3 regions of the Streptomyces sp. NPDC031497 genome follow, and region 1 is predicted to be linked to each of the others. Evidence: riboswitches for the same ligand, from Rfam matches in the RefSeq annotation. Region 1 holds a riboswitch; each other region holds the start of a gene.
What was found. A riboswitch is a leader RNA that binds a small molecule or an ion and turns the genes downstream of it on or off. The one in region 1 is predicted to bind cyclic di-AMP.
Positions count from the first base shown of each region.

Region 2: it holds a riboswitch for cyclic di-AMP, as region 1 does, so the genes downstream of both, ACZ5K7_RS31955 (transglycosylase SLT domain-containing protein) here and ACZ5K7_RS18005 (M23 family metallopeptidase) in region 1, are expected to answer to the same signal.
Region 3: it holds a riboswitch for cyclic di-AMP, as region 1 does, so the genes downstream of both, ACZ5K7_RS39300 (M23 family metallopeptidase) here and ACZ5K7_RS18005 (M23 family metallopeptidase) in region 1, are expected to answer to the same signal.

Region 1 covers NZ_JBVIKO010000007.1:435,175-438,441, reverse strand. Annotated here, with positions in the region: gene ACZ5K7_RS18010 (aldo/keto reductase) at 1-186, opposite strand, end outside; gene ACZ5K7_RS18005 (M23 family metallopeptidase) at 341-1,387, opposite strand; cyclic di-AMP (ydaO/yuaA leader) riboswitch at 1,397-1,555, opposite strand; gene ACZ5K7_RS18000 (PP2C family protein-serine/threonine phosphatase) at 1,823-2,932, opposite strand; tRNA gene ACZ5K7_RS17995 (tRNA-Met) at 3,114-3,187, opposite strand; gene ACZ5K7_RS17990 (dihydrofolate reductase family protein) at 3,244-3,267, opposite strand, start outside.
Region 2 covers NZ_JBVIKO010000018.1:148,920-152,186, forward strand. Annotated here, with positions in the region: gene ACZ5K7_RS31950 (CocE/NonD family hydrolase) at 276-734, shown strand; cyclic di-AMP (ydaO/yuaA leader) riboswitch at 1,406-1,603, shown strand; gene ACZ5K7_RS31955 (transglycosylase SLT domain-containing protein) at 1,607-2,095, shown strand; gene ACZ5K7_RS31960 (HAD family hydrolase) at 2,105-2,911, opposite strand; gene ACZ5K7_RS31965 (hypothetical protein) at 3,058-3,267, shown strand, end outside.
Region 3 covers NZ_JBVIKO010000027.1:135,820-139,086, forward strand. Annotated here, with positions in the region: gene ACZ5K7_RS39295 (M16 family metallopeptidase) at 1-941, shown strand, start outside; cyclic di-AMP (ydaO/yuaA leader) riboswitch at 1,177-1,340, shown strand; gene ACZ5K7_RS39300 (M23 family metallopeptidase) at 1,353-2,108, shown strand; gene ACZ5K7_RS39305 (GntR family transcriptional regulator) at 2,321-3,016, shown strand.

The DNA of each region.
Region 1 (3,267 bases):
GGCCGTGTACGAGTCGGCGGTGTCCACGAAGTTGCCGCCGGCGGCCGTGTACGCGTCGAGGACGGCGAAGGAGGCGGCCTCGTCGGCGGTCCAGCCGAAGACGTTGCCGCCCAGGCAGAGCGGAAAGACCTCCAGGTCGGAGGCGCCGAGCTTGCGGAGGGAGCGGGAAGCGGAAGAAGCAGTCATGCCTCAGTTCAACACCGGCTGCCGGTGCGCCCATGCCGACGCAACGCGAAGTTCTCGTAAAAGCGGAATGCACCGGGGTGCCCTGGGTACACCGAACCGGCAGCCCTGACGTCGGGGGGTTGTCGTCAGGGCCGCCGGGGATCAGTGGGGTCCGTCAGGGGTTGAGGCCCTTGCCGCGCAGCCAGGTCATCGGGTCGATGCCGGTGGCCTGGCCGCCGGGGTGGACCTCCAGGTGGAGGTGCGGGCCGGTGACGTTGCCGGTGGCGCCGACGCGGCCGATGACGTCACCGGTGGCGACCTTCTGGCCGACCTTGACGCCGATCGAGGACTGGTGGCAGAACCACAGCTCGGTGCCGTCGTCCAGGGTGATGATCGTGCGGTAGCCGTACGAGCCGGCCCAGCCGGCCTCCGTGACGGTGCCGCTGTGCACGGCCTTGATGATCGTGCCGGTGGGAGCGGCGAAGTCGAGCCCGGTGTGGTAGCCGGAGGCCCACATCGAGCCGGCCTGCCCGAAGGTGCCGGTGATCGTGTAGGAGACGACCGGCAGCGTGTACTGCTTGGCCAGCGCGGCGAGCCGCTTCTGTTCGGCCTGCGCCTTCTCGGCGGCCTGCGCCTGCTCCTTGGCGTCGGCGGCCTTGGCGGCCGCCGTCTGCTCCGCCTTGGCCTCCGCGTCGGAGACCGCCTTGTCGGCGGCGGCCACGGCCTTGGCGGTGGCCTTGACGTCGAGCTGGGTCTGCTGCTGCTCGGCCTGGGCGATGATCCGGCTGCGCAGCGCCTCACCGGCGTCGGCCGAGGAGGCGGAGGAGTCCGCGTCGGTGGCGTTCGTCGTCGTGGTGACGCTGCTGAGCGCGGTCTGGGTGGCGTGGTGGCCACCGCCCTCGCCGAGCAGGGAGCCGACGGAGGACGGCAGGTCGGGCAGGGAGATGGAGACCGGCGGCTTGCCGGTGTTGGCGCTGGCCATGCCGCCCGCGCCGACGGCGGCGATGACGCCGACGCCGAGGACCGTGGAGCTGCGGGCGAGCCCGCCGCCGCGCTGCTTGGCGACCCGGTGCCGGCCGCGTACCGGGGCGAGGGACTCCTCGGTGGGGTTCCACTCCTCCCAGGGGCCCTCGTCGGTGCGGTAGCCGCCATAGCCGAAGGTCTCGGGTTGACGCTGGCTGGGCACGAACGGGGCTGTCGGAGCAGGCCGGTTGGACGCCACGCGGGCGCACTCCTTTCCTTCCGCTGCCTACCGGGTTAGCTGACGGGTTCGGAGCGGGAAGGTCTCCTACGCGCGTATACCGGCCGTTTCGTACCCGGCGGTAGTTGTGCGATTCACCCCAAGGTGGTGGTTCCCCGGTTCCCTTGCGGGATTCGGCGCGTGCGCGCGGAGCCGTCGCGGGTGACGGCTGGGACGACCGCGCTGCGTTATCGAACGTTAATAGACCCGGCTGTCAGATTCCAAGCTGTTCGCCTTGATCATTAAGCTTTCAAAGCATGGACTTACCTGCCTGAACGGTCAAAAACGGTCGACTTGACTCTGTGTTCTGTCCAGCTCAGGAGTCACACGCGTTTTGATGGTGACTCAGCTGTTATGCGGAGGGCGCTCGTCCGTGCACCGAGGGTGACAATCCCCAGAACGGCCGCGTGATCGCGCTCAGGGCCGTCGTACGGCGAGCAGCGCCATGTCGTCCGTCATGCCGCCGCCGGTGTGCCTGCGCACCTCGGCCGCGAGCCGGGCCAGCAGCGCACCGGGGGCGGTGACGGCACGGCCGGCCAGCCGCCGCTCGGGGTCGTAGAACCGGCCGTGTGCGTCCCGCGCCTCGGAGAGGCCGTCGGTGTACAGCAGCAGCGTGGCCCCGCTCGGGAACGCGTGCTCGGCGGCCCGGTCCGGCCAGGCCCCCAACTCGGCCATCCCGAGCGGCAGTGCGGCCTCGGGCCCCCGTACCGGGCACACCGTGCCGTCGCCGTGCAGCAGCAGGGGCGGCGGATGGCCGCGGTTGACGACCCGGACCGTGCCGTCACCGCGCGGGAGTTCGGCGAGTACGGCGGTGGTGAACCCCTCGACCGCGTCGAGGCCGCCGCGCCGGACGCCCTCGCGGGCCAGCGCCCGCTCCAGCCGCCCCGCCACCGCCTCCAGCGTTGCCTCTTGCTCGGCGGCCTCCCGGAACGCGCCGATGACCACGGCGACGGCGGCGACCGCGCCCATACCCTTGCCGCGGACGTCGCCGACGACCAGCCGCACGCCGTACGGGGTGTCCTGGACCGCGTACAGGTCACCGCCGATGAAGGCGCCCTCCTGGGCCGCCTCGTAGCGGGCCGCGATCTCGAAGCCGCCGATCCGCTCGTCGGGCTCGGGCAGGACCGCCCGCTGGGCGGCCTCGGCGATCTCGCGGGCGGAGGCCAGACGCTGGTCACCGAGGCGCACGACCCGGTTGATGCCGGCCGCGAGGGCGGCGACGGTGACCACGGTGAGGACCTCGGTAACCATGTCGACGTTCGGGCCGAAGTCGAAGCGGGCGTGCACGGCGAAGGCGGCGAGGAAGGACGCGAGGCCGGTCAGGACGGTGGTGCGCAGCGAGGTGAGGGGCGCGGCGATCAGCGGGGCTGCCGTGAAGAACGGGACGGCCGTGAAGGCCCTCGGGGTGAGGACGTCGTAGCAGACCCCGGCGACGATCAGCAGGGCCGGCAGGAAGCAGGCCAGGGTGCGGACCGCTGCGGACCCGTCCTCCTGCGCCTCTCCAGGGGCCACGGTACGACTCCCCATATGTCCCAGGTGTCCAATGCGTGTCCGTCCAGGTTTGCGGTTGCGAGCGAGCGGCGGCGAGTGGTGTGGGCCGGGCGGATGAGTGCGGACGGATGTGACGAGGGACACGTGCCGGTATGGAACCCGGTATACGACTCAGGGCCGGAATCCTCGTTCTTGGATTCCGGCCCTGATTCTTCAGTAGCGGGGACAGGATTTGAACCTGCGACCTCTGGGTTATGAGCCCAGCGAGCTACCGAGCTGCTCCACCCCGCGTCGTTGACACCAGCATACGCCATCCGAAGGGGGAGAGTCACACGGGTTAAGAGAGGTCAGCCCAGCAGGTGCGCGTTCGG
Region 2 (3,267 bases), on a different contig from region 1:
GACCTGACATCCAATGACTTAACAGGAAGTACCGACAGTTGTCCCGAACCGGGGTGTAAGCCGTGTCCCCGACCGAGGCGTGAACCGCGTCCCGGACCAGCGCCGTCACCCCGTCCGACGCCGTACCGTCCGGCAGACCACCGGCCACGGACGGTCGCACCCTCTCCGTCCGACATCACCTGCCCGGAGGTACCCCCTCCGCCGCCCGTCAAAGCCGACGGAGGCACACCGCGCCGATCCACGCCCATACCGCCATCCTCACCCTCATCCCCTACGTGATCACGCACGAGGACCTCCGCACGCCCTTCGCCTTCGGAACGTCGCCTCCACGCGTCTCCACGCGCACACGCGCGTGGCGTGCACCGGCGGACGAGCCCGCCCATGCGCGCAGCTCGCCCTCGCCCCCCCCACCCGCGGCTCCATGCGCCACGGGCACGTACCGACCGGCCTGCAGGGCGGACCCGCGACCGTCGAACGGCCGACAGTGCGGCCCCGGTGCAAACGCGAGCGTCGGCACGGCCGGCGCCTCCTGGGACGGCTGCATCTTCCTCCGGACGGCGGCCCTCGCGCCCGAGCCGCTCAAGGCGGTCGCCGTGGCCCGCTCCACGGACGGCCACCATGACAACGACGCGCGGTACGGCGGAGGTTCCGCCCTCACGGTGGACACGCGCGCGTGGACGGCCTTCCTGCCCGCCGCCGGGTCGATGAGCCCGCCACCTCCCCCTAAGGCGTGACCGGAATCACGTACGCCCGTCACATGCGAACTCCTGGCGGCCTCCTGGACCTTGGGCCGCCCGACGGCCTCCGAGGTGCCCGAGCGGCCGAAGCTGCCGGGCGCCCACCTCCCCGGCGCGCGCGATCAGCGCGGCACGCGCGCGTAGCAGGACCGTACGGAGTTCCCGAAGGCACACCAGGGGGGCACCCAACCGGATGAACCGGATGCACAGAACCCGCTGCCGACCACACCTGGTCGGACCCCATCGGTTCACCCCCGCCGAGCCGGAATTCCATCGAATTAGGCAATTCGGACAATCTCGCGAGTTACCTGTGACGCGGGCCACTTCATCCATCCCCATCAGGGCAATCCATAGGAATGGCGGCGAGGAACTTTTCCGCCGATGCCCGGAAAAACGGATTCCATGAATCCGTCTTGTCCGATTCGCCGTAATTGCCGTTTCGTGAAGTAGGTCACGTGGCCCTGAGTGCCACAGGGGTGGTAAGGCGAACCTTTCTCTCCTTTTCCTGTGGGCGAGTTGAGACTTGGCAGCCGCAAAGGATCAAGCGGCCCATACGACTCAGATCAAGGTCAATCGGTGTGTTGTGTGAATCAGGTACTTGTTCCGGACATGTGCTCTCGCATACGTTCCCGCTCGCCGGGCGGACGCCGAATCCTGCCGCCGCCCGTCGTGACCCATCGACGAGTCCATTCGCACGGCAGGAGCGGGGAAACCAGGTAAGTCGCCGGACCGGGCGACCGACGTCACCGACGGACGTCGTACCGGAACGGCTAGGGGTTAAGTCGTCTCGCCTCAGGGCGGAGCGGCCGGGCACTCCCCGGGCCCGAACCCGACAGCTCACCTCGCAGGCGACGGAGAGGAACCACGCCATGTCTGCTGCCGCTCGGCACCGCTGTCCCCGCCGTAACCGCGTCATCCGCACGCTCGCCATCGCCGGCACCGGCGCCGCCGTGCTCGCCCTCCCGCTCATCGGGGCGACGGCCGCTTCCGCCGCCACCTCCACCACCTCGACGGCCTCGACGACGCTCGCCGGGTACCCGAACAACCTCGACGGCTGGATCCGCGAGTCGCTCGCGATCATGGCCGAGAAGCACATCCCGGGCAGCTACAACGGCATCTACCGCAACGTGATGCGTGAGTCCTCCGGCAATCCGCAGGCCATCAACCTCTGGGACTCCAACGCGGCCGCCGGCATCCCCTCCAAGGGCCTGCTCCAGGTGATCGACCCGACGTTCAAGACCTACCACGTGGACGGGACGTCGTTCGACATCTACGACCCGGTCGCGAACATCACCGCCGCCTGCAACTACGCCGCCGCGCGGTACGGCTCGATGGACAACGTGCACGGCGCGTACTGACCGGCGCCGTCAGCTGAAGAGTCTCTCGAGGACGACGGCGATGCCGTCGTCCTCGTTCGACAGGGTGATCTCGTCGGCCACCGTCTTGAGTTCGGGATGGGCGTTGGCCATGGCCACCCCATAGGACGCCCAGTCGAACATGGGGATGTCGTTGGGCATGTCCCCGAAGGCGACGACCTGTCCGGAGCTCAGTCCCAGGTGGTCGGCGGCCAGCGCCAGGCCGGTCGCCTTGGTCACCCCGCACGGCTGGAGCTCGACGGTTCCCGGCCCCGACATGGTGACCGTCGCCAGCGATCCCACCACCGCGCGCGCGGTCGCCGCCAGTTCGTCGTCGGACAGGGTGTGGTGGCGCAGCAGCACCTTGCTGATGGGCGCGCACCACAGGTCGTCGCGCCGGCCGACGCGCAGCGCGGGCAGCGTGGGGTGGGGCATCAGGTAGCCCGGCTCGATGAGCGTGAGCCCGTCCACGCCGTCCTGGTCGACCGCCGCGTACACCTGCCCGACCTCGGCCTCGATCTTGCCGAGGGCGGTCTCCGCCAGTTCCCGGTCCAGGGTGACCGACCACAGCAGCCGGTCCGCGCCGGCGTCGTACACCTGCGCGCCCTGGCCGCAGACCGCGAGTCCCGTGCAGCCGAGGTCGTCCAGGAGGGGGCGCACTCTCGGCGCGGGGCGGCCGGTCACCACGAGATGCCGGGCGCCGGCCCGGCCGGCCCGCGCGAGCGCGGCGAGCGTCCGCTCCGACAGGGTGTCGTCGGCGCGCAGCAGCGTGCCGTCCAGGTCGGTGGCGATCAGTGCGTACGGGGTGGGTGCGACCATGATCAGAGAATACGGACAGCACGCCCCTGAGACTCACTGTGCGTTTCGGCCTCAAGTGGCGCCCGCCGTCGCCGTGATGGGGCGTTGTCAGTGGGGCGCGTTACGTTGGCGGTGGGTTGACTGCACCGATGGGACGGGGGGCGGGCGTGGCGACGGACGGACCGGGAGACTTCCGGGAGCATCTGCTGGAGGCGGCGACCGGGGTGCTGGAGCGGTTCCCGCGGGAGCTGCGGCCGGAGATCTACGCGCTGTCGTTCCGCATCTGGCGTGTCGAGCACGACGATCGCAGACCGTACGTGGCGATCGGCTACAACACCGAGAGCCAGTACGAGGCCGAACGGAACGAGGCGGACCCG
Region 3 (3,267 bases), on a different contig from region 1:
AGATCCCGCACGAGCTGGCCAACCCCAGCCGCCGGGCCGCCAAGCAGCTCTACAAGGAACTGTTCCCGTCGACCGCGCGGATGTCCCGGCCGCGCCAGGGCACCGAGGACACCGTAGAGAAGATCGACGCGGCCGCCGTACGCGCGTTCTACGACCGGCACGTGCGGCCGGCCACCGCCACCGCGGTCGTCGTCGGCGACCTGACCGGCATCGACCTGGACGAGCTGCTCGGCGAGACGCTGGGTGCCTGGCGCGGCTCCACCGCCCAGCCCCGGCCGGTGCCCGCGGTCTCCGCCGACGACACCGGCCGTGTCGTCATCGTGGACCGCCCCGGAGCCGTCCAGACGCAGCTGCTCATCGGCCGCGTCGGCGCCGACCGGCACGACCGCGTCTGGCCCGCCCAGGTGCTCGGCACCTACTGCCTGGGCGGCACCCTCACCTCGCGCCTGGACCGTGTCCTGCGCGAGGAGAAGGGCTACACGTACGGTGTCCGCGCCTTCGGGCAGGTCCTGCGGTCCGCCCCCGACGGCTCAGGCGCCTCGCTGCTCGCCATCAGCGGTTCCGTGGACACCCCGAACACCGGCCCGGCACTCCAGGACCTGTGGACGGTGCTGCGCACCCTCGCCTCCGGGGGCCTCACGGACGCCGAGCGCGATGTCGCCGTGCAGAACCTCGTCGGCGTGGCACCGCTCAAGTACGAGACGGCGGCGGCCGTCGCCGGCACCCTGGCCGACCAGGTCGAGCAGCATCTGCCCGACGACTTCCAGGCCACGCTCTACCGGCAACTGGCCGCCACCGGCACCGTGGAGGCCACCGCGGCGGTCGTGAACGCCTTCCCGGTCGACCACCTGGTGACCGTCCTGGTCGGCGACGCGGCGCAGATCCAGGAGCCCGTCGAGGCCCTCGGTATCGGCGAAGTGACGGTCGTCGCCGCGGAGTAAGCCTCGCGCGGCGAGCGGCGAAGCAAGCGGCGCGGCCGGACGAGCGGCACGCGCGTGAAGCGGCCCTGGTGACTGTTGCGTCACCAGGGCTGCCGAATGTCCGAATTAGGGCGGAGGTTGCCTGTCTGCCCTGTGGGATGCGCGACAAAAGCCGTGATCCGTTTGAGCATTGCTCAGGCGTCCTCGTAGGTTCTTCCGGACTGTTCGTCAGGCAGTGCGCCGCGCCCGCGGCACCGGACAGTCATCGCCGAGTCCCCGTACGGCGCGAGCCAGGGGAGCCGGGGACCCACGCAGTCCCTGGGGTGAATCGGGCGCCCGCGCGAGCCGCGAGGGGGCCCGTAGGAGACCTTCCTGCTCCGAACCCGTCAGCTAACCCGGTAGGCGAGAGGGAAGGAAAGGACCAACCTCTACATGGCGTTCATGTGCGCCTCCGGGAAGCACCGTCGTCCCGGTCGGGTCAAGCGCACCACCGCGCAGGCCGCCGGCATCGCGGCCCTCACCACCACGGGTGTCATCGGCACCGTCTCGGCCGCCCCGGCGCTCGCCGCCGAGAACTCCGTCGAGCAGACCGGCCTCACCCCGGTCATCACCGTCAGCGACTCGGTCGCCGACCAGATCGACGCCCAGGCCGCCGCGCAGACGGCCGCCGCCGAGCGCAAGGCGGCCGAGGAGGCCGCACGCAAGAAGGCCGCCGAGAAGGCCAAGAAGGAGCGCGAGGCCGAGGCTCGTGCCGCGCGGGAGGCGGAGCGCAAGCGCCTCAACGCCTTCGTCGCGCCGATCTCCGGCTCGTACGTCTCCACCGGCTACAAGACCGGCGGCTCCCTGTGGTCCTCCGGCGCCCACACCGGCATCGACTTCCACGCCGCCACCGGCACGGTGGTGCACGCCGTCGGCACCGGCACGGTCGTCTCCACCGGCTGGGGCGGGTCCTACGGCAACCAGATCGTCATCAAGATGGCCGACGGCATGTACACCCAGTACGGTCACCTGTCGTCGATCGGCGTCTCGGTTGGCCAGAAGGTCACCCCGGGCCAGCAGATCGGCCTCTCCGGCGCTACCGGCAACGTGACCGGCCCCCACCTCCACTTCGAGGCCCGTACGACCCCTGAGTACGGCTCGGACGTCGACCCGGTCGCCTACCTCCGCAAGCACGGCGTGAACGTCTGACCCGAGCACATGGCGACGGCCCTGTGACGTCGCACGGCGAGAGTCCCGAAGCCCCGGCCCCGAGCCGGGGCTTTCGCCGTTTTCGTGACCCCGGTGTCCAAAAAATATGCATGGATTCAGGGCCGCCGTCGGAAATTCCCGCCCATTGCAATAGAGTCACGGAACGGACGCCACTCGGCGGCGTTTCACGGGGATTAAGGCGGAGGTCGGACATGCGTATTCCGGCGCACTCGGTATGCACGGCGATCCGGGACGACATCGTCGCGGGTGTCTACGAGCGCGGCAGCCGGCTCACCGAGGAACTCCTGGCCCGTCGCTACGGCGTCTCGCGCGTCCCCGTCCGCGAGGCCCTGCGCACCCTGGAGGCCGAGGGCTTCGTGGTGACGCGCCGGCACGCGGGCGCGTGCGTCGCGGAACCGACCGAGCAGGAGGCCGCCGACCTGCTGGAGATGCGCCTGCTCCTGGAGCCGCTCGGCGCATCCCGGGCCGCCCAGCGCCGTACCGAGGCCCACCTCAAGGTGCTGCGCGGACTCGTCAGGCTGGGCCAGGAACGGGCCCGCAGGGGCGGCAGCGAGGACCTGCGCTCCCTGGGCGGCTGGTTCCACGAGACGCTCGCCCAGGCCACCGGCAGCCACGCCCTGACCTCGACACTCACCCAGCTGCGGCACAAGATCGCCTGGATGTACGCCGTCGACGCGCCCGCCAACCCCGTGGAGTCCTGGGCCGAGCACGGCGCCATCGTGGACGCGGTGACGCGCGGCGACAGCGAACGCGCGCGGGCGATCACCGCGCTGCACACCGAGCGGTCCGCGGTCTCCCACCGGCTGCGCTTTTCCGGCGGCACGGACCGGGCGAACGGTGTGAGGACTTCGCAACATCCCGTAAACATGTCGGGCCTGCGGCATTAACACGGGCGCCGTATACAAAGAGGGGTTATTCGGTGGAGCGCTATTTCCGTTGCCCTCTGTCGGTCTCCATCGCCCATATTTCGCGCGCGCCCAGAATTTCCGGTGGCGCGTCATCGGCGTGCCCGATGGGGAATTAACTATGCCCGGCGCAAAGTCCGGTCCCGTATAAAGGGTGGCTCTTCGAGAAGACCGGCGCCGAGCGACGTCACGGCGGCGGGAACGGCGGAGGGGGGGGGGGGGAGGGGGGGGGG